One region of the Streptosporangium sp. NPDC002524 genome, then DNA from elsewhere that is predicted to be linked to it. Evidence: predicted binding sites of a transcription regulator. Region 1 holds the regulator's gene; each other region holds the start of a gene.
The links. Region 1 encodes HrcA, which represses chaperone genes, less so after heat shock. Its sites were predicted from a motif close to TTGGCACTCTCNNNNNGAGAGTGCCAA; they were not measured.
Positions count from the first base shown of each region.

Region 2: groES (co-chaperone GroES) is a predicted target of HrcA. The motif match lies at 3,007-3,033, and genes of this name have one in related genera.
Region 3: ABT053_RS16540 (FmdB family zinc ribbon protein) is a predicted target of HrcA. The motif match lies at 4,295-4,321, and genes of this name have one in related genera.

Region 1 covers NZ_JBEOWK010000025.1:29,639-35,776, forward strand. The annotation lists gene ABT053_RS33465 (DUF4870 domain-containing protein) at 1-275, opposite strand, end outside; gene ABT053_RS33470 (DUF3097 domain-containing protein) at 317-1,132, opposite strand; gene ABT053_RS33475 (hypothetical protein) at 1,191-1,964, opposite strand; gene hrcA (heat-inducible transcriptional repressor HrcA) at 2,147-3,160, shown strand; gene dnaJ (molecular chaperone DnaJ) at 3,175-4,317, shown strand; gene ABT053_RS33490 (16S rRNA (uracil(1498)-N(3))-methyltransferase) at 4,714-5,445, shown strand; gene ABT053_RS33495 (hypothetical protein) at 5,620-6,072, shown strand.
Region 2 covers NZ_JBEOWK010000012.1:86,773-92,910, forward strand. The annotation lists gene ABT053_RS21675 (sigma-70 family RNA polymerase sigma factor) at 1-569, opposite strand, end outside; gene groL (chaperonin GroEL) at 895-2,514, opposite strand; gene groES (co-chaperone GroES) at 2,606-2,917, opposite strand; gene ABT053_RS21690 (class I SAM-dependent methyltransferase) at 3,161-4,327, shown strand; gene ABT053_RS21695 (hypothetical protein) at 4,633-5,922, shown strand.
Region 3 covers NZ_JBEOWK010000008.1:256,993-263,130, forward strand. The annotation lists gene ABT053_RS16525 (D-alanyl-D-alanine carboxypeptidase family protein) at 791-1,747, shown strand; gene ABT053_RS16530 (RcpC/CpaB family pilus assembly protein) at 1,876-2,481, opposite strand; gene ABT053_RS16535 (S-methyl-5'-thioadenosine phosphorylase) at 2,821-3,630, opposite strand; gene ABT053_RS16540 (FmdB family zinc ribbon protein) at 3,895-4,266, opposite strand; gene ABT053_RS16545 (potassium/proton antiporter) at 4,755-6,138, opposite strand, start outside.

The sequences.
Region 1 (6,138 bases):
TGGCCGTTCTGGTAGCCGCCGGCGTCGTACGGGGAGGCGGGGGGCGGGTAACCCCCGTACCTCGGGTCCGGCTGCCCGTATCCCTGACCCGAGCGGCCGTATTCCGGGCCCGGATGCCCGTAACCCGGGTCCGGCTGCCCGTAACCCTCGTCCGGCCGGCCGTATCCCTGCCCGGGGGGCGGGGTGCTGCGGCCCGGCCACGTGTGGCCGGGCGGGGGGTCGCCGATGCGCCGGGTCCGGTCGTCGCCCGGTGGGTCCTCGGGGTTCTCGCTCATGTCCCCTCCTGATGGGTTGACGGCCCTGGTGGATTGACGGCTCAGCCATCCTCGCCGGGAACCGTCACGAAGTCGATCAGCTCCTCGACGGGGCCGAGGAGCTCAGGCTCCAGATCGGCATATGTCGTGACCGATCCGAGAATGCGGCGCCATGCCGCGGCGGGCTCCACGTTCCAGCCCAGCGCGGCGACGACGCCCTCCTTCCAGGGCACGCCGCGCGGCACCGACGGCCAGGAAGGGATCTTGAGCACGTCCGGCCTCACCGCCTGCCAGACGTCCACGAACGGATGCCCGACGATCAGCACGTGCGGCGAGGAGACCCGCGCGGCGATGCGGCTCTCCTTGGAACCGGGGACCAGGTGGTCGACGAGCACGCCCAGCCGCCGCTCCGGCCCCGGCCCGAACTCCTCGACGATCGAGGGCAGGTGGTCGATCCCCTCCAGGTACTCCACGACCACCCCCTCGACCCGCAGGTCGTGCCCCCACACCTTCTCCACGAGCGCGGCGTCGTGCACGCCCTCCACGTAGATCCGGCTCTCCCTGGCGACCTGGGCCCGCAGGCCCTCCACCGCGATGGAGCCCGACGCGCTCCGCCTGGGGCCGCGCGGCGCGGCGGCGGGCCGCACGAGCGTCACCACCTTGCCCTCCAGCAGGAACGCGGCCGGCTCCAGCGGGAACACCCGCCGGCGCCCGAAGCGGTCCTCCAGGGTGACGGCCTCCTTGTCGCAGGCCACCACGGCGCCGCAGAAGCCGCCGTCGGCGTCCTCGACGACCAGGTCGAGCTCCGCGGGCACCTGGGGGATCGTCCCCCTGCGCGGGCGCCGCCAGTCTCCCGCCAGAACGTCACGCTCGTACATCACCGACCGCCCACCCTCTCTCGCCGGGGATCAGGTGGGACGCTAGCAAACCCCGCCGTCACCTGCCGTACGGTCCCGGCTGTCCCGGCTGTCCCCACTGCCCCACCGGCACCGAGGCGGCGCGGCGCTTGCGGGCGCCGCTCCGCTTCACCAGTACGACGATCGTCACGAGGATGGCGAGCAGGATCCCGACGGCGGGGATCACGAAGAGGGCGACCACCCCGCCCACCAGCGAGTCGGCGGCCAGTTCCTTGCCCACGCCGAAGGTCGTGCCCTCGGCCGGGTCGGCGGAGCACTGGACCTGGTAGTCGCCCGCCTGGTCCACGCCGACCCGCAGGCCCATCTCCCAGGTGACGCCGTCGGGGCCCGCGACGGTCTGCTGGAGGTCCGGCTTCTGCAGCCTGGGGGTGCCCGTACCGCCCTTCAGCGTGCACTCGAACTGGGTGGGCCCGCCCGTGGCGACGTAGATCGCGGGCTTGTCCGCGGGGTCGATCGCGACCGTCGCGGCCTGGCCCGGCGCGAAGGTCTGCGTCGGGGCCGCGTCGGTGACCGCGTTGAAGATGCCCCCGGCGAAGCCGCCGATGCCGACGATGACGCTGACCAGGGCGATCAGCCAGGCCCCGACGATCCACCCGATACCAGGCTTGATCTTCCCGCTGGGGGGAGGCGGTCCCTGCGGGGCGCCGTAGCCGGGAGGCGCGTAACCGTACGAGGGGGGCTGCTGGCCGTACGGTTGCTGGCCGTACTGCTGCTGGCCGTACGGCTGCTGGGGGCCGCCGTGACCGGGGCCGCGGGAGGCGTCGCCCGGATAAGAACTGAAATCTTGGGACATGCCCAAATTGTGGTGGGTGCCGCTTGGATCGCGATAGCAGTTGACTTGACAACGGCTTGCCGTCATCATCCGCAGCTCTTGCTTATCGCGCCTTCCGCGACGGGGCCGTACACTTGGCACTCGGGAACACAGAGTGCCAAACCTCGTGTTTCCCTCTGAACGCAGGCAGGGAGGTGACCACGTTGGTCGACGACCGAAAGCTCGCCGTGCTTCGCGCCATCGTCGAGGACTACGTGTCCACCAACGAGCCGGTGGGCTCGAAGGCCCTCGCGGATCGGCACAACCTGGGGGTGTCCCCGGCGACGATCCGCAACGACATGGCGGTGCTGGAGGAGCAGGGTTACATCGCCCAGCCCCACACCAGCGCCGGCCGGGTGCCCACCGACAAGGGCTACCGGCTCTTCGTCGACCGGCTCTCGCAGGTGAAACCCCTGTCGAGCGCGGAGCGCAAGGCCATCGAGAGCTTCCTCGCCGGCGCCGTGGACATCGACGACGTCGTCATGCGGACGGTGCGGTTGCTCGCCCAGCTCACCCGGCAGGTCGCCGTGGTCCAGTACCCCACGCTGACCCACTCGACGGTCAGGCACGTCGAGCTGGTGCCGCTGAGCGAGCGCCGGCTGATGTTCGTGCTCATCACCAACACCGGCAGGGTCGAGCAGCGCGTGGTCGAGCTGCCCAACGTCGTCGACGAGCAGCGCGTGGCCCACCTGCGCGCGATGCTCAACGCCTCCCTCGACGGGTGCGGGCTCACCAGCGTCCCCGACAAGGTCGCGGACCTGCCGGAGCTGCTGCCCACGGAGGACCGGCCGCTCGCTGCCACTATCCTGTCAGTGCTGCTGGAGTCCCTGGTGGACCGGCACGATGAGAAGATCGTTTTTGCCGGAGCCGCCAACCTCGCGGGAGCCGACTTCACCGTCGGGCTCCGCGACGTGCTGGAGGCTCTGGAAGAGCAGGTCGTGCTCATGCGACTGCTCGGTGAGACCTCCGACCTTTCGGCGCTGACCGTGCGGATCGGCTCGGAGAACCCCTACACCGGACTCCAGGGCACGTCCATCGTCGCCGCCGGATACGGTTCTGGGGACAAGCAACTGGCCCGGCTCGGTGTGCTGGGCCCGACGCGAATGGACTACCCGGTCACGATGGGCGCGGTGCGCGCGGTGGCACGCTACGTCAGCCAGATCCTGGCTGCATCATAAGAGGTCAACGAAAAGTGGCTAAGAGCGACTACTACGGCACCCTCGGGGTGCGCCGCGACGCCAGTGCGGAAGAGATCAAGAAGGCCTACCGCCGCCTGGCGCGCGAGCTGCATCCCGACGTCAACCCCGACTCCGAGACCCAGGAACGCTTCAAGGAGATCACCCAGGCCTACGAGGTCCTGTCCGACTCCAGCAAGCGGCAGATGTACGACATGGGTGCCGACCCGTTCGCCTCGGGTGGCGGCGCGGGGGCCGGGGGCTTCGGCGCCGGCTTCCCGTTCAGCGACATCATGGACGCCTTCTTCGGCGCGGCCGGGGGCGGCGGTGGCCGCGGTCCCCGTTCCCGTGCCCGGCGCGGGCGCAACGCCACCATCCGGGTCGAGCTCGACCTGCGCGAGTCGGGCTTCGGCACGACCCGTGAGCTGGTCGTCGACACCGCGGTGGTCTGCGACGTCTGCACGGGCTCCGGCGCCGCGGCCGGCACCCACCCCGACACCTGTGACATGTGTCACGGCCGGGGCGAGGTGTCCCAGGTCACCCGGTCCTTCCTCGGCCAGGTCATGACCTCCCGCCCCTGCCCCCAGTGCGGCGGCTTCGGGTCGATCATCCGCAACCCCTGCCAGGAGTGCTCCGGCGACGGCCGGGTCCGCACCCGGCGGACCATCAAGGTCCGCATCCCGGCCGGGGTCGAGGACGGCACCCACATCCAGCTCGCCGGCGAGGGTGAGATCGGCCCCGGCGGCGGCCCGCCCGGCGACCTGTTCCTGGAGATCGTCGAGCGTCCCCACGAGATCTTCGAGAGGCGCGGCGACGACCTGCACTGCACCGTGCAGATCCCGATGACCGCGGCCGCGCTCGGCACCATCCTGACCATGGAGACGCTCGACGGCGCCGAGGAGCTCGACATCCGTCCCGGCACGCAGTCGGGCCAGACGATCCCGCTCTACGGGCGCGGCGTGCAGCGCCTGAACGAAACGGGGCGCGGCGACCTGCTGATCCACGTGAACGTGGAGACCCCCTCCCGCCTCGACGCCGAGCAGGAGGGGCTGCTGAAGGAGCTCGCCAGGCTCCGCGGCGAGGAGCGCCCGCCGGGCAAGTTCGCCCCCGGGCAGCAGAGCTTCTTCTCCCGCCTGCGGGACGCTTTCAATGGCCGTTGACTGCGAAGCGCCCTCGACGGCCACCGGCCGTGGGACGTCTTCGACGGTCACCGGCCGTGGGATGCCTTCTACGGCCGCGGGCTGTGAGGCGTCTTCGACGGTCGCCGACCGCAGGATGCCTTTTACGGCCGCGGGCTGTGAGGCGTCTTCGACGGTCACCGACCGCGGGACGCCGTTGACGACCGCCGACCGCGGCGCGTCTTCGACGGAAACCGGCCGGGCCCGTTCGCAGGCCCGCTCCCGGTCGCGTGGGCGCGGCCCGGCTCGCCTCCGGGCGGGTCGCCCCGCCCGGGTCCGCTCCGGGGCCTGTCGCCCGGCCTGGGCGGGCTCAGGGGCGCGGCGCCCCGGCCCTGCGGGCTCCGGCGGCCCGTCCGGCCCTGACGGCCCTGTCGGCCGATGACCGTCCCGGTCTTCCTGGCCGACCCCGCCGACCTGGCCAGACCGGCGTTCGTCTTCGGCGGCCCCGAGGGGCGCCACGCGGCGGCCGTACGGCGGCTGCGGGCCGGGGAGCGGCTCGACCTCACCGACGGGGCGGGCTCCGTCGCCGAGTGCGTGGTGACCGAGGCGGGCAAGGACTCGCTCGGGGTCGAGGTGCTGCGCCGCCACGACGTTCCCGTGCCGTCACCGCGCCTGGTCGTGGTCCAGGGCCTGCCCAAGGGCGACCGGGGCGAGCTGGCCGTGGAGATGATGACCGAGGCGGGGGTCGACGTGATCGTCCCCTGGGCCGCGGCAAGGTGTGTCACCCAGTGGAAGGGCGAGCGGGCGGCGAAGGCGCTGGCCCGCTGGCGTTCCACCGCGCGCGAGGCGGGCAAGCAGTCGCGCCGTTTCCACCTGCCCGAGGTGACGGAGCTCGCGTCCACCGCGAAGGTCGCCGCCCTGCTGTCGGCGGCGGCGCTGGGGGTGGTGCTGCACGAGGAGGCCGCGGCCCCGCTGTCCGGCCTGCCCCTTCCGGCCGGAGGCGACATCGTCGTGGTGGTCGGACCCGAGGGCGGGGTGTCGGGGGAGGAGATCGCCGCGTTCCGTGAGGCGAAGGCGGTGCCGGCGCTGCTCGGGCCGACGGTGCTGCGCACCTCGACCGCCGGGGTCGTCGCGGCGGCGGTGCTCCAGACGCGCAGTGGCCGCTGGTGACATCCCGCTGAGATACGGCGGCCGGTCACCTTCCGGCGGGCCCTCCTGCCGCGTCCGCGCCGTGAGGCCCGGGACGGCTTCGTGAGGCCCCGGGAAGGGCCGGAGGGAAGAGAACCGGTCAGGGGTCACCGTGACCGGTCGCCGCGCTAACTCTGGGTCGGGATCGGGATCGGGGTGCTCGCCTCCGTGGGCATGGGGGGCGACGCGTCGTCCGAGGGCGCGCATCCGTCGGGTGAGCACGGGCTCTCCGAGGGGGCCGGCGGCCTCGTCTTCGTGGGTGTCGGCGTCGGTGTCGCCTCGATCTCCTCGCACTTCCTGAAGATCCCGCTGGGCTCGACGGTGGGGCTGTCGAGAGGGGTGGGGCAGGTGGGGGTCGGCGTCGGGGCCGGCCTGGGAGCCGTCGTCGTCTGGGTGGTCCTGGAGGTCGGCCGCGCGCTGGCCGCCGCGCTCCTGGACGACGTGGGCCTCGGCGGGAGCATGGTGGCGCCGGGCTCCGACCTGCTGACGGCCGGGAGCGGGGCGTGGGCGGACGGCGGACGCGGGTCGGGCGCCGGGGGGCGCGAGGTGGCGGACCCGTCGACGGGCGGGGTCGACTCGGTGATGTTGGCCCCCACGGACCTCACCTGACGGCCCACCTCCTCGCGGAACTGGGGAACCATCATGACCACGGTCGCCGCGACGAGGACCGCGCCC
Region 2 (6,138 bases), on a different contig from region 1:
GCCCCTGGTGACATGCCAAGTACATTACCGGTCTCCTCGGCGGAAAGGCCCGACACCACTCGAAGCATGAGTAGCTCGCGCTGGTTGTCCGGCAGCCTCGACAGCAGCCGGCGGGCGTGTTCGGCCTCGATGTAACGCACCACGGTCTCCTCCGGCCCCGGACCCTCGTCGGGCCCGTCAGGAAGGTCCTGGGTGGGCACGGCGGATCGTACGGAGCTGCGCAGCGCGTCGGCCACCTTGTGAGACGCGATGCCGAAGACGAAGGACGCGAACGGGCGTCCCATGTCACGGTAGCGGGGCAGTGCGGACAGCACCGCTATGCATACTTCCTGGGCCACGTCGTCCGCGATGTGATACTGACCGGAAACCCGGCCCAGACGACCACGGCAATATCGGACGACCATCGGCCGCAGTTGCGCGATCAGAGATTCGATCGCGGTGCGATCCCCCTGAACGGCGAGGCTCGTCAGATCCTTGAGATCATCCCTGTGGGCGACCCCATCAGACCTCGTCGCAAGCCTCACCCCATTTTTGGCGTCGGCGACGCATCCCTCGGTCACGTTAGGCATGATGCCCGCCCTGATAGTGACTGTCGTCATCGCAAACGGCTACGGATTGGTCACATTGAGGCGGAGTAACGGCGCGTAATCAAACGGCGACCGCAATGACTACAGAATGTGCAAATATTTCATTCGATTGCCAAATACGTCGGCTATTCGGGAGAACCGCGTTTGGTCTTCTGTCCACCGTGACGCTTGAGATCGTTTTCGGTTTACCGCGAAACGCGAACGGCTCGCGCCTCCTCGGAGACGCGAGCCGTTCGGAACCGACGAGATCGACCGGCGGCCGACCGGATGCCGGTCAGGTGCCGATCAGGTGCCGATCAGGTGCCGATCAGTGGCCGTGACCGTGGCCGTGACCGCCGGCGGCGGCCGGGGCCTCCTCCTCGGGCTTGTCCACCACGAGGGCCTCGGTCGTCAGCAGCATGCCGGCGATGGAGGCGGCGTTCTGGACGGCCGAGCGGGTGACCTTGACCGGGTCGATGACGCCCTGGCCGATCAGGTCGCCGTACTCGCCGGTGGCGGCGTTGAAGCCCTGGCCGACGGGCAGCTCGGTGACCTTCGCCGTCACGACGTAGCCCTCAAGACCGGCGTTCTCCGCGATCCAGCGGGCCGGCTCGACGAGCGCCTTGCGGACGATGGAGACGCCGGTCGCCTCGTCGCCGGTGAGGCCCAGGTCGTCGAGGACCTTGGCGACGTGGATGAGCGCGGAGCCACCGCCGGAGACGATGCCCTCCTCGATCGCCGCGCGCGTCGCCGAGATGGCGTCCTCCAGGCGGTGCTTCTTCTCCTTCAGCTCCACCTCGGTGGCCGCGCCGACCTTGAGCACGCAGACGCCGCCGGAGAGCTTGGCGAGGCGCTCCTGGAGCTTCTCGCGGTCCCAGTCGGAGTCGGACTGCTCGATGGCGAGCTTGATCTCCTTGACGCGGTCGGCGATCGCCGAGGCCTCGCCGGCACCGTCGACGACGGTGGTGGAGTCCTTGGTGATGACGACGCGCCGGGCGGTGCCCAGCACCTCAAGGCCGACGTGCTCCAGCTTGAGGCCGATCTCCTCGCTGACGACCTGGCCACCGGTGAGGATGGCGATGTCCTGCAGCATGGCCTTGCGGCGGTCGCCGAAGCCCGGCGCCTTGACGGCGACGGAGGTGAAGGTGCCACGGATCTTGTTCGTGACGAGGACCGCGAGGGCCTCACCCTCGACGTCCTCGGCGATGACGAGCAGGGCCTTCTTCGTCTGCGCGATCTTCTCGAGCAGCGGCAGGAAGTCCGAGACCGAGGCGATCTTGCCCTGGGTGATCAGGATGTAGGGGTCCTCCAGGATCGCTTCCATGCGCTCCTGGTCGGTCACCATGTAGGGCGACAGGTAACCCTTGTCGAACTGGAGGCCCTCGGTGAACTCGAGCTCCAGGCCCATGCTGTTGGACTCTTCGACGGTGATGACACCGTCCTTGCCCACCTTGTCGAACGCCTCGGCGATCAGCTCGCCGATCTTGGCGTCCTGCGCGGAGATCGTCGCGACATTCGCGATCTCCTTCTTGTCCTCGACCGGGCGGGCCGACTCGATGAGCCGGTCGCTGACGGCCTTGGCGGCGAGGTCGATGCCGCGCTTGAGGGAGAGCGGCTGCGCTCCGGCGGCCACGTTGCGCAGACCCTCGCGGACCATGGCCTGGGCCAGGACGGTCGCGGTGGTGGTGCCGTCACCGGCGACGTCGTTGGTCTTGGTCGCCACTTCCTTGGCGAGCTGGGCGCCCAGGTTCTCGTACGGCGCCTCCAGCTCGACCTCGCGGGCGATGGTGACACCGTCGTTGGTGATGGTGGGCGCACCGAACTTCTTGTCGATGACGACGTTGCGACCACGCGGGCCCAGCGTCACCTTGACCGCGTCCGCGAGAGCGTTCACGCCGCGCTCGAGAGCTCGGCGCGCGTCCTCCTCGAACGACAGGGTCTTCGGCATGACAATCCTCTCTATAAGTACGTCGGCGCATCAAAGCCCCGGGCGCTGTCGCGACCCGGGGCTCGATACGTCATCTTTGTGAAGTTGAGAATTACTTCTCGATGATGGCGAGCACGTCACGGGCGGAGAGCACGAGGTACTCCTCGCCGTTGTACTTCACCTCGGTGCCGCCGTACTTGCTGTAGAGGACCACGTCGCCCTCGCTGACGTCGAGCGGAATGCGCTTCTCGCCTTCCTCATCCCAGTTGCCGGGACCAACCGCGAGGACCTTGCCCTCTTGCGGCTTCTCCTTGGCGGTGTCCGGGATGACCAGACCGGAAGCGGTGGTCTGCTCGGCCTCAAGCGGCTGGACCACAATGCGGTCGCCGAGCGGCTTAACGGGAACCTTGGTGGCGGTCGTCACGTCGGACCTCCCCTTCAGATGTGAACGATCTAGAAGAGGCGACCAGCGGTCTGCCGTCGCGGGTGTCAGACCTGCCTCGTCGCATGTATTTGGCACTCTCACCAGGAGAGTGCCAATACGGAACAGTATGCAAGGTGGCCTTGACAGTCAACACGAAGCACCCCTTCTGCGCTTCACGCGAACGTCAAACCAGGTGGAAGCCCCTCGCGAACCCCGGCGGGCGAGGCGGTAGCGTCGGCCGGTGTGAATCTCGACGCATTCCTGGAACTCCTGACCCCGCGCGGCCAGGAGGCCCTGGACGCGGCGGCCGGGACCGCCGGCGACGACCCGGTGGCGGCCGTGACCAGGCTGCGGAAGACCTACGACGCGGACCTGACCTCCGCGGCGCTCACGCAGGCCACGCTCCGGCTGCGCGCGCGGGAGAAGTTCGGGGCCGACGCCGATCTCATGTACTTCACCCGGACCGGCCTGGAGCAGGCCACCCGCCGCGAGGTCGCCGACCACCGGGCGCGGCGCGTCCCCGCGGGCTCGCGGGTCGCCGACGTCTGCTGCGGCATCGGCGGCGACCTCCTCGCCCTGGCCAGGGCCGGGTGCTCGGTCGAGGCCGTCGACACCGACCCGCTCACCGCCGCGATCGCCCGGGCCAACGCGGACGCCCTGGGGTTCGGCGACCGCGTCTCGGTCCGCGCCGCCGACGCCTCCACCCTGGACCCGGCCGCCTTCGACGTCCTGTTCGCCGACCCCGCGCGCCGTACGGCGCGGGGCAGGACCTTCGACCCGATGGGCTACTCGCCGCCCTGGCCCGCGGTGCTGGAGATGGTGGCCGGGGCCGGGGCCGCCTGCCTGAAGGTCGCCCCCGGGATCCCGTACGAGTTCGTCCCCGAGGGCGCGGAGGCCGAGTGGGTCTCCTACAAGGGCGACGTCAAGGAGGCCGTGATCTGGTGCGGCGCGCTGGCGGGCGGGACGGCGCGCAGGGCCACGATCCTGCCGTCGGGCGCCACGATGACGCCCGACCCCGCCCTCGGCGACCCCGCCACCGGCCCCGCGGGCCGCTACATCTACGAGCCGGACGGCGCGGCGATCCGCGCCCACCTGGTCGCGGAGATCGCCGCGTCGGTCGGCGGGCGCCTGCTCGACCCGCAGATCGCCTACATCACCGGCGACACCGCGACGTCGACACCGTGGGCGTCGCGGTACGAGGTCCACGAGACGATGCCCTTCTCGCTCAAGCGGCTGCGCGCGGCGCTCCGCGAGCGCGGCGCGGGCAATGTGACGATCAAGAAGCGCGGCTCCGCGGTGGACGTCGACCGCCTCAGGAAAGACCTCCGGCTTTCCGGTGACGAATCCGCGGTGGTCATTCTCACCCGAATCGGCGACCGGCCGTTCGCCTTCGTGTGCGGTCCCGGTTGACGGGTCGTTCACCTTCCCGCGCGGTTTCGGCTGACCGTCGTTCGCCTTGGTGCGCGGTTTCGGCTGACCGGCCGGATCGACTTCGCCTAACCGGCTGTATCGGCCCTGGTTGACCAGCCAAAATAGTCAATTCTTCCAGCGAACCGGCAATTCCTGTCTTTTATTCTCGCTGTCGGGAAACCTTGATCCAGAGGCTAAGGTTGCCGGGCGGGAGTTCTCTCTCGCCTGCGGTTTCATGTCGTTCATCAGCAAATCCCATCAAATCCAACCGCGCGGCTGAGCGTCGGCGAGTGAAGGAGCTCTCGGTGGATCACTCCGACCACACCCTGCTCCAGGCGGGCAGCCAGACCGCGATCTCCGACCGGATGCGCGAGCTCCTCGCCCGCGCGGCGCAGGACCACGTCTACGAGCAGCGGACCCAGGGCGCGGTGCTCGACGAGATCCGGCAGCGCCTGGAGGGCATGGAGTGGCTGCTGCGCGAGGTCAGGGAGCGCGAGATCGGCGGGCTGAACGGCACGCTGGAGTCCGTCCACGGCCGCCTCGACGACATCGCCGCCAAACCGCCCTCCTGGGCCGAGGGCCTGGCCCAGCACGTCGAGGCGGTGCGCGACCACGTCGACGCCGTCGGCGAGCGGGTCGACTCCCTGGGCCGCCGGGTCGAGACCGTCCGCGACCGGGTCACCCCCCTCGGCGAGCTGCCGAGCCTGTGGACCGACCTCGGCAGCGTGGGCGAGAGCGTCGACGAGGCGCTCACCCGCCTGCGGGCGATCTCGGACGGCACCCTGGGCCTCGACGAGCAGGTGCGGCAGCTGGCCGAGCACCTCGCCAGGCTCCAGGCCGACATGGGCATCGCGGCGCACCGGTTCAGCCGCCTGGACAGGGCGCTGGCCGACCTCTCCCAGCGCACCGGGCGCGTCGAGGCGGGGATGCTCGACCTGTCGGCGAGCGTCCAGCAGGCCGTCGGCACCGCCGCCGACCGGATGCTCGCCGCCGTCGAGCAGGTCAACGGCAAGGTGGACCTGGTGAGCGGCAGGGTCGAGCAGGTGGGCGCCAGGGTCGACCTGGTCGTGCCCAGGATCGACGAGCGCGCCGCCGCCGTCGAGAACCGCATCGACACCCGCATCGACCGGCTGGACGGCCAGCGCATGGCGGCCGGCGGCCGCTTCGACACCCTCGACGAGCGCCTCGACGACATCGAGGGCCGCCTCACCGGCCGGATGGACGTCATCGACTCCCGGCTGTCCACGCTGGACGGGCACGCGGAGAAGTCCGCCGAGCGCCTGGAGAGCCTGGACGAGCGCCTGGAGGTCCTGCCCGCCGTCCTCGGCGTCGGCGCGCTCATCGGCGACCAGACCGACGAGCAGCGCGAGCGCTTCGACTCCCTGGACGAGCGCGTCATCCGGGCCGAGGCCGCGCTCGCCCCGCTGGCCGAGACGCTCCGCGCCCTGCCCGACCGCGACCAGCTCTCCGAGGCGCTGAGCGAGACCGTGGAGCCCGCGCACACCGACCTCACCCGCCGCCTGGGCGCCCTGGAGGAGACCATGCTCGCCCTGGCCGAGGCCCTGCTCCGCCCCACCAGAGGCGACAAGGACTGATCCCGGCCCCTCGTCCGCCCCGCCCGGGTTCCGTACGGGTGCCACCCGGCCGAGCACGGCCCCCGCCGGTCCGCCCGAGCCTGTACGGGCGCCGCCGGGACGCGTGGCCACCACGGACCCGGGGCCTGGCACCGACGGGCGACGCGAGACCCCACCTGGACCGCGTACAGGCGCCGTCAGCCGACACGCGCGGCCCCCACCGGCCCGCCTGAGCCC
Region 3 (6,138 bases), on a different contig from region 1:
TGGGCGAAGGGTGGGGAGCGGCGGGAGTTTCAGGGGGGCGGGGGAGCCTGGACCGGTTCGGCGGCACGGCTGGGGGCGGGGGGGCCCGGCGGGTCGCCGGACGAGGAGCCGCCGGGGAACGCGGTGGCCGTGGTGCCGGTCGTGGTCGGGCCCGTACGGAGCCGGGTGTTCGAGGCGAGGCTGGTGCCTCCGCCGTTGCGGCCGGAGCGGGTGTACGGGGGATGGGTGCCTGTCGCGGCGAAATCGGGAGTGCGTCGTACGGAGGAGAACCCCAGCACATCCGGCCGGCTGGATGACGCCCGTGAGGCGAACGGGATGGATGGTGTGGACGAGCCAGATGTGGTCGTTCCCATAAAGACCCGTCCGCAAGGCTCCAGAGAGCCACGGAAGGTGGCATTGCCGCCCCCTGTGGCGCCTGAGTCCCGGGGGGAGCGAACGCCGCCACTCGCGCCACCTGAGCCCCGCGACGGGTGTTCGGCGGAGTGGAAGGGGACGTGGCTCTGGGAGGTCTGCAAGAAGCGGGGGCGGCAAGAAGTCTGACTTGTCCGGTCGCAAAAAGGGGTGTTCGGCGCATAACGGCTGTGGAGAGCTGGCCCGTGCACTTGGTCAGCTGTAGTAGCGTGCGTGCCTGACCCAGGTCACGAGTTCGCAAACGGAGGGGTCGAACGTGCCACCTCGTCGATCAGCGGGTCTGATCGCCGTCGTCGCGACGATGACTTCCTTCCTGCCGGGAGCCGCTGCCGCGCAGCGGGCGCCGGCGGAGGTTCAGGCCGTCGTCGCCGCGGAGCCGGTGAATCTCACAGAACTGCGTCGTGAGGCGGAGAAGGCCGCGAAGGATCTCGAGGCCGCGACCAAGGCGCTGGAGCAGCGGCGGGCTCAGATCCGTACCTCGGAGAAGGAGCTCTCCACCAAGCTGCGGGAGCTGCAGGGGGCCGAGAGGGCCTTCGCTCAGGTACGGCAGCCGCTGTCGGACCTCGTCGGGGTCCTCTATCAGCAGCCGACCGGTGGTGACGTGGCCGGTTTCCTGTCCGGTGAGTCCGACACCGACACCCTGCGTGCGATGGCCGGTCTCACCCAGATCGTCGCTGAGCGCGACCTGATCCTTGAGGACAGCAGCCGCCTGCAACTGGAGCGGGAGCGCCTGGCGGGTGAGGCGCAGGAGCTCCGGGCGGGCAACCTCCTCGCGGAGGCGCAGATGGGCGCCGAGATCGAGACGCTCAGGGTGCGCTCGCAGAAGATCGTCCAGTCCCTGACCAAGGCGCTGGTGAAACTGGGCGTCAAGATCGACAAGAGGGGACGTCCCGCGGCCGGGTGCGACCCGACCAGGGCGACCTCGATGGACGAGTTTCCCAACGGGCTCATCCCGCAGGCGTACCTCTGCCCGCTCCAGCAGCGGGGCAACCAGCTGCGGGGGGACGCCGCGCTCGCGTTCATCAGCCTCAACGAGTCGTACAAACGGCAGTTCGGCAGGCCGATGTGCGTGACCGACAGCTACCGCAGCCTGGCCGAGCAGCAGTCGGTCTATTACACCCGTCCCGGCCTGGCGGCGGTCCCGGGCCGCAGCAACCACGGCCTGGGACTCGCCGTCGACCTGTGCGGGGGGGTCGAACGCTTCCGCTCGGCCGAGTTCAACTGGCTGGAGACCAACGGCAAGAAGTTCGGCTGGATCCACCCCAAGTGGGCGTACGTCAGCCCCTTCGAGCCCTGGCACTGGGAGTACGACCCCAAGATCGGCTCCCTGCTGTAAGGGGGTTCGCTCGGTCGCGGCCTCGCGGGCGCTGTAGCTCTGTAGTCGGTGCTCGGCGTGAGCGGAGGGTAGGGCGGCCAGAGCTTTCCCGGCTTCTGGCCGCTGTCTTTCATCGGTCGCCGTGAGATTCATCCTGTGCGCGGGCCGATCGTGATGGAGAGCCGACCGCCGGCCTGGGCGGAGGCGAGCTCGGTCGCCTGGGCCGACGTGGTGGCCAGCACGATGAGCGCGCCGCGCTCCGACTCCCCGCCCGGGGTGGCCAGGACCGTGACGTCCTCGGCCGCGACGGTCGCCGGAACATCGCCGTCCCATGCCGAGGTGGTGGCGAGCACGTCCACCACGTCACCCGGGGAGAGCAGGCCCGCGGTCTCGGGGTCGGCGACGCGTACGGGGGTGGCGACCGTTCCCTCGCCGTGGGCGGCCAGCAGGCCGGGGCCGAGCAGGCGGACGTCGGTCAGCGGCTCCCCGCGCCGCGCGGGACCCGTCAGGATCTTTCCCGCGTACGGCGTGCCGGGCCTCAGGGCGCCGTCGGGGACCGTACCGGGTCTCAGCGGGGCCGGTACGAGGTCGGACGGCTCCAGCACGCCACCGGGAAGATCCCTGGAGGCGGTCAGGACGGTCACCGAGGCGGTGTCCGGGCGCAGCGCCAGTACGGCGCAGCCCATCGCCAGGGCGGCGACGGCGGTGGCGATGAGACGGTGACGGCGGTCGAGGAAGCGGCGCAGAGCGCGCATGGCTGACTCCAGGGATGGGAGCCGGGCGGCGCGGTGCCCGTGATGGGTGGGACGGCCTCGCCGAGTGGCGGTGCGGTGCCCGTGGTGAATGGGATGTCTGGCCGCGTGGCGGTGCGGTGTCCAGGGTGGGTGGGACGCCCGGCCAAGTGGCGGTGCCCGTGAGTGGGTGGGGCTGCCTCGCCGAGTGGCGGTGCCCGTGGTGGGTGGGATGGCCGGTCGATGGGCGGGGCGGGGGACTCTCGACGGGTCCGGGTGGCTTGGACGGGAGAGGGATTCGGTCGTTTTCGGGGTTCGTCGGGGGACTTGCTTGATGGTGGTGCAAGGGCGCCGGTCGCAGGGTCAGCCGGGGAGGTCGAAGGGGAGCTTGAGGCCGTCCAGCGCGTTCGGGCAGGGGCAGGTGCGCTCTTCGGGGAGGGCGGCGACGACGTCGCCGACGAGGGAGCGCATGCGGCCGACGTTGGTGGCGAAGAAGGCGAGGACCTCGTCGTGGGTGACCCCCTCGCCCGCCTCGACCCCGGCGTCGTGGTCGGTGACGAGGGAGATCGAGGTGTAGCAGAGGGCCAGCTCGCGGGCGAGGACGGACTCGGGGAAGCCGGTCATGCCGACGATCGACCAGCCGTTGCCGCTGAACCAGCGGGACTCGGCGCGGGACGAGAAGCGCGGGCCCTCGATGACCACGAGGGTGCCGCCGTCGGTCACCTCCCAGTCGGCGGAACGCGCCGTGGAGACGGCCGCCGCGCGACCCGAGGGGCAGTAGGGGTCGGCGAAGGCGACGTGGACGACCCCGCCCGCGTCGTAGTAGGTCTGCACCCGGCCCGAGGTGCGGTCGACGATCTGGTCGGGGACGACCAGGGCGCCGGGGCCGATCTCGGCGCGCAGCGAGCCGACCGCGCTGGGGGCGAGGACCTGGCGGACGCCGAGGGAACGCAGTGCCCACAGGTTCGCCCGGTAGGGGATCCGGTGTGGGGGGAAGCGGTGGTCGCGGCCGTGGCGGGGCACGAAGGCGACCGAGCGCGACCCGATCCGGCCGACCGTGACGACGTCGCTGGGCGGGCCGTACGGCGTGGTGATCTCGACCTCTGTGGCGTCGTCGAGCAGGGAGTAGAAGCCCGAGCCGCCGATGACTCCGATGTCCGCGCGAGTGACCATGGAGCAGAGGTTAGCGCCACGGACCGGTCCCTGAGGAGCCCGGGTGACAGCCTGTGGATAACTACGTCCGCGGGTGGCCGCTCGATCGCTTTCGGTGAAACGGGCGGGACGCCGACCGGGGAATGTCTCGCGATACCGACGGCGGACGGAGAGGCTGAGGCTTGTCACCCACCCGTCTTCCGCCGATGGGGGCTACGGTCCGGGGCGGCCGGTTGGGTGGCCGCCCTTGAACGGCCGGAGGGTGGGAGTGGCGGGCGACGTGGCTCAGGAGGCCGCGGCGGCCGTGCTGCTCGTGGTCTTCGTCGACTTGGAGTCCGACGAGGAGCTCGACGACTTCGACGAGGACGAGTCGGACGAGCTCGACGAGTCGGAGGACTTCGACGAGGACGAACCGGAGGAGTCCGAGGAGCCGGAAGAGCTCGACGAACCGTTCGCGGAGGTCACCGTGCTCGACGACGAAGACCGGCTGTCGGTCCGGTAGAAGCCCGAGCCCTTGAAGACGATGCCGACCGCGGAGAACACCTTGCGCAGGTCGCCCGCGCAGCTCGGGCACTCGGTGAGAGCGTCGTCGGAGAACTTCTGGACGATTTCGAACTGGTTGTTACAGGCTGTGCAGGCGTACTGGTAGGTGGGCACGCGCTCCTCCTCGTATGATCCGCGCCGATTGGCACTCTAGTGGCGCGACTGCTAATGGTACGCAGCCGACAAGCTTAAACGCGAGTCGGAGTCCTCGCATTCCGTAGCCGGATCCCGATCAGATGGGGCCGGATCCCGCCTCGTACGTGGCCCGGCCTGGTGGATCGGGTGTTCCCGGCCCCCGATTCGGCAGTGTCCAAATGCTCGCCCCGGCTTTGGCGGGACCCCGCTTCGGACGTGGCCGGGGCCTGGATCGGGTACGGCCGGACCCCGGTTCGGATGCGGGCCGTCCTCGGATCGGGGACCGCCGCCTTCAGGTCAGGTGCCGGACGACGTCACTTAAGTAACTTAAGGGACTTAAGTGCCGGACGTCGCTCAGGTGTCTGACCTCAGCCGGGTGCCGCCCCCTGATCGGACGCCGGCCCCTGATCGGACGCCGCCCCCCGCCCAGACGCCGTACCCCACCCGGACGCCGCGTCGGCCCCCGATCAGGTGCCCCGCTCGCCGAACCAGCCCGCGAGTTTGCCCTTGCGGCTGATCGCGCGCATCCGGCGTTCGACCGTGTCGCGGCAGGCGGCCGTGGTCACGACCAGCAGCTGGTCGTCGACCCTGATCCTGGTGGAGTCGGTGGGGACGAACGTACGGCCGTCCCTGACGATCAGCGTCACCTGGGCGTCCGAGGGCAGTCGCAGTTCGAAGATCTCCACGCCGTGGAGCATGGACGTCGGGGGCACCTTGACCTGGAGCAGGTCGGCGTTGAGCTCCTCCAGTGGCGCCGACTCGACCTCCAGGTCGCGGGCCTCGGCGGGCGTGGTCAGCTTGAGGAGCTTCGCCACGAACGGCAGCGTCGGCCCCTGCAACAGGGTGTAGACGATGACGATCACGAAGACCTCGTTGAACACGAACTTGGCGGTGCCGTCGGGAACGGAGGTGGCGGCCCAGGGGATGGTGGCGAGCACGATGGGCACCGCGCCGCGCAGTCCGGCCCACGACAGGAACGCCTGCTCCCGCCAGCCCAGCCGGTCGATGCGCGTCAGCCGGGTCAGCAGCGCGGAAACGATGATCGACAGAGGGCGGGCCACCGCGACCAGGATCAGCCCGGCCACCAGGCCCGGCACGATCGCGGACGGCATCTCCGAGGGGCTGGCCAGCATGCCGAGCATGACGAACAGGCCGATCTGCGCCAGCCAGGCCACCCCCTCGGCGAAACCCCGCGAGGCCGCGCGGTGCGGCATCCGGGAGTTGCCCATGACCAGTGCCGCGAGATAGATCGCGAGGAAGCCGCTGCCGTGCAGCAGCATGGCTCCCGCGTAGGCGACGAACGCGAGCGCGAGCACCGCGATGGGGTACAGGCCGGAGACGGGCAGCGCGATGCGGCGCAGCGCGTACGCGCCGAGCGGGGCGACCGCCAGGCCGACGGCCGCGCCCACCACGAGTTCGAGGACCACCTCGAACAGCGCCACCCCAAGACTGGGCGAGGTGGCCGCGCTCAGCAGCATGACGGCGATCACCGTGGGCGCGTCGTTGAGCCCCGACTCGGCCTCCAGGATGCCCGCGAGGCGCGAGGGCAGGGGCAGGCGCCGCAGTACGGAGAAGACGGCGGCGGCGTCGGTGGAGGCGAGGATCGCGCCGAGCAGGAACGCGGTCCGCCAGTCCATGCCGAGGATCAGGTGCACCGGGATCGCGACGGCCGCGATGCTCACCCCCACGCCGACGGTGGCGAGCACCAGGGCGGTGGGAATGGCTCCCTTGACGTGGCTCCAAGTGGTGGTCAGACCGCCCTCGGCCAGGATGATCGCCAGCGCGATCAGGCCTATCTGCTGCGCGAGCTGCGGGTTCTCGAACTGTAGCCCGAGCCCGGACTCGCCGACG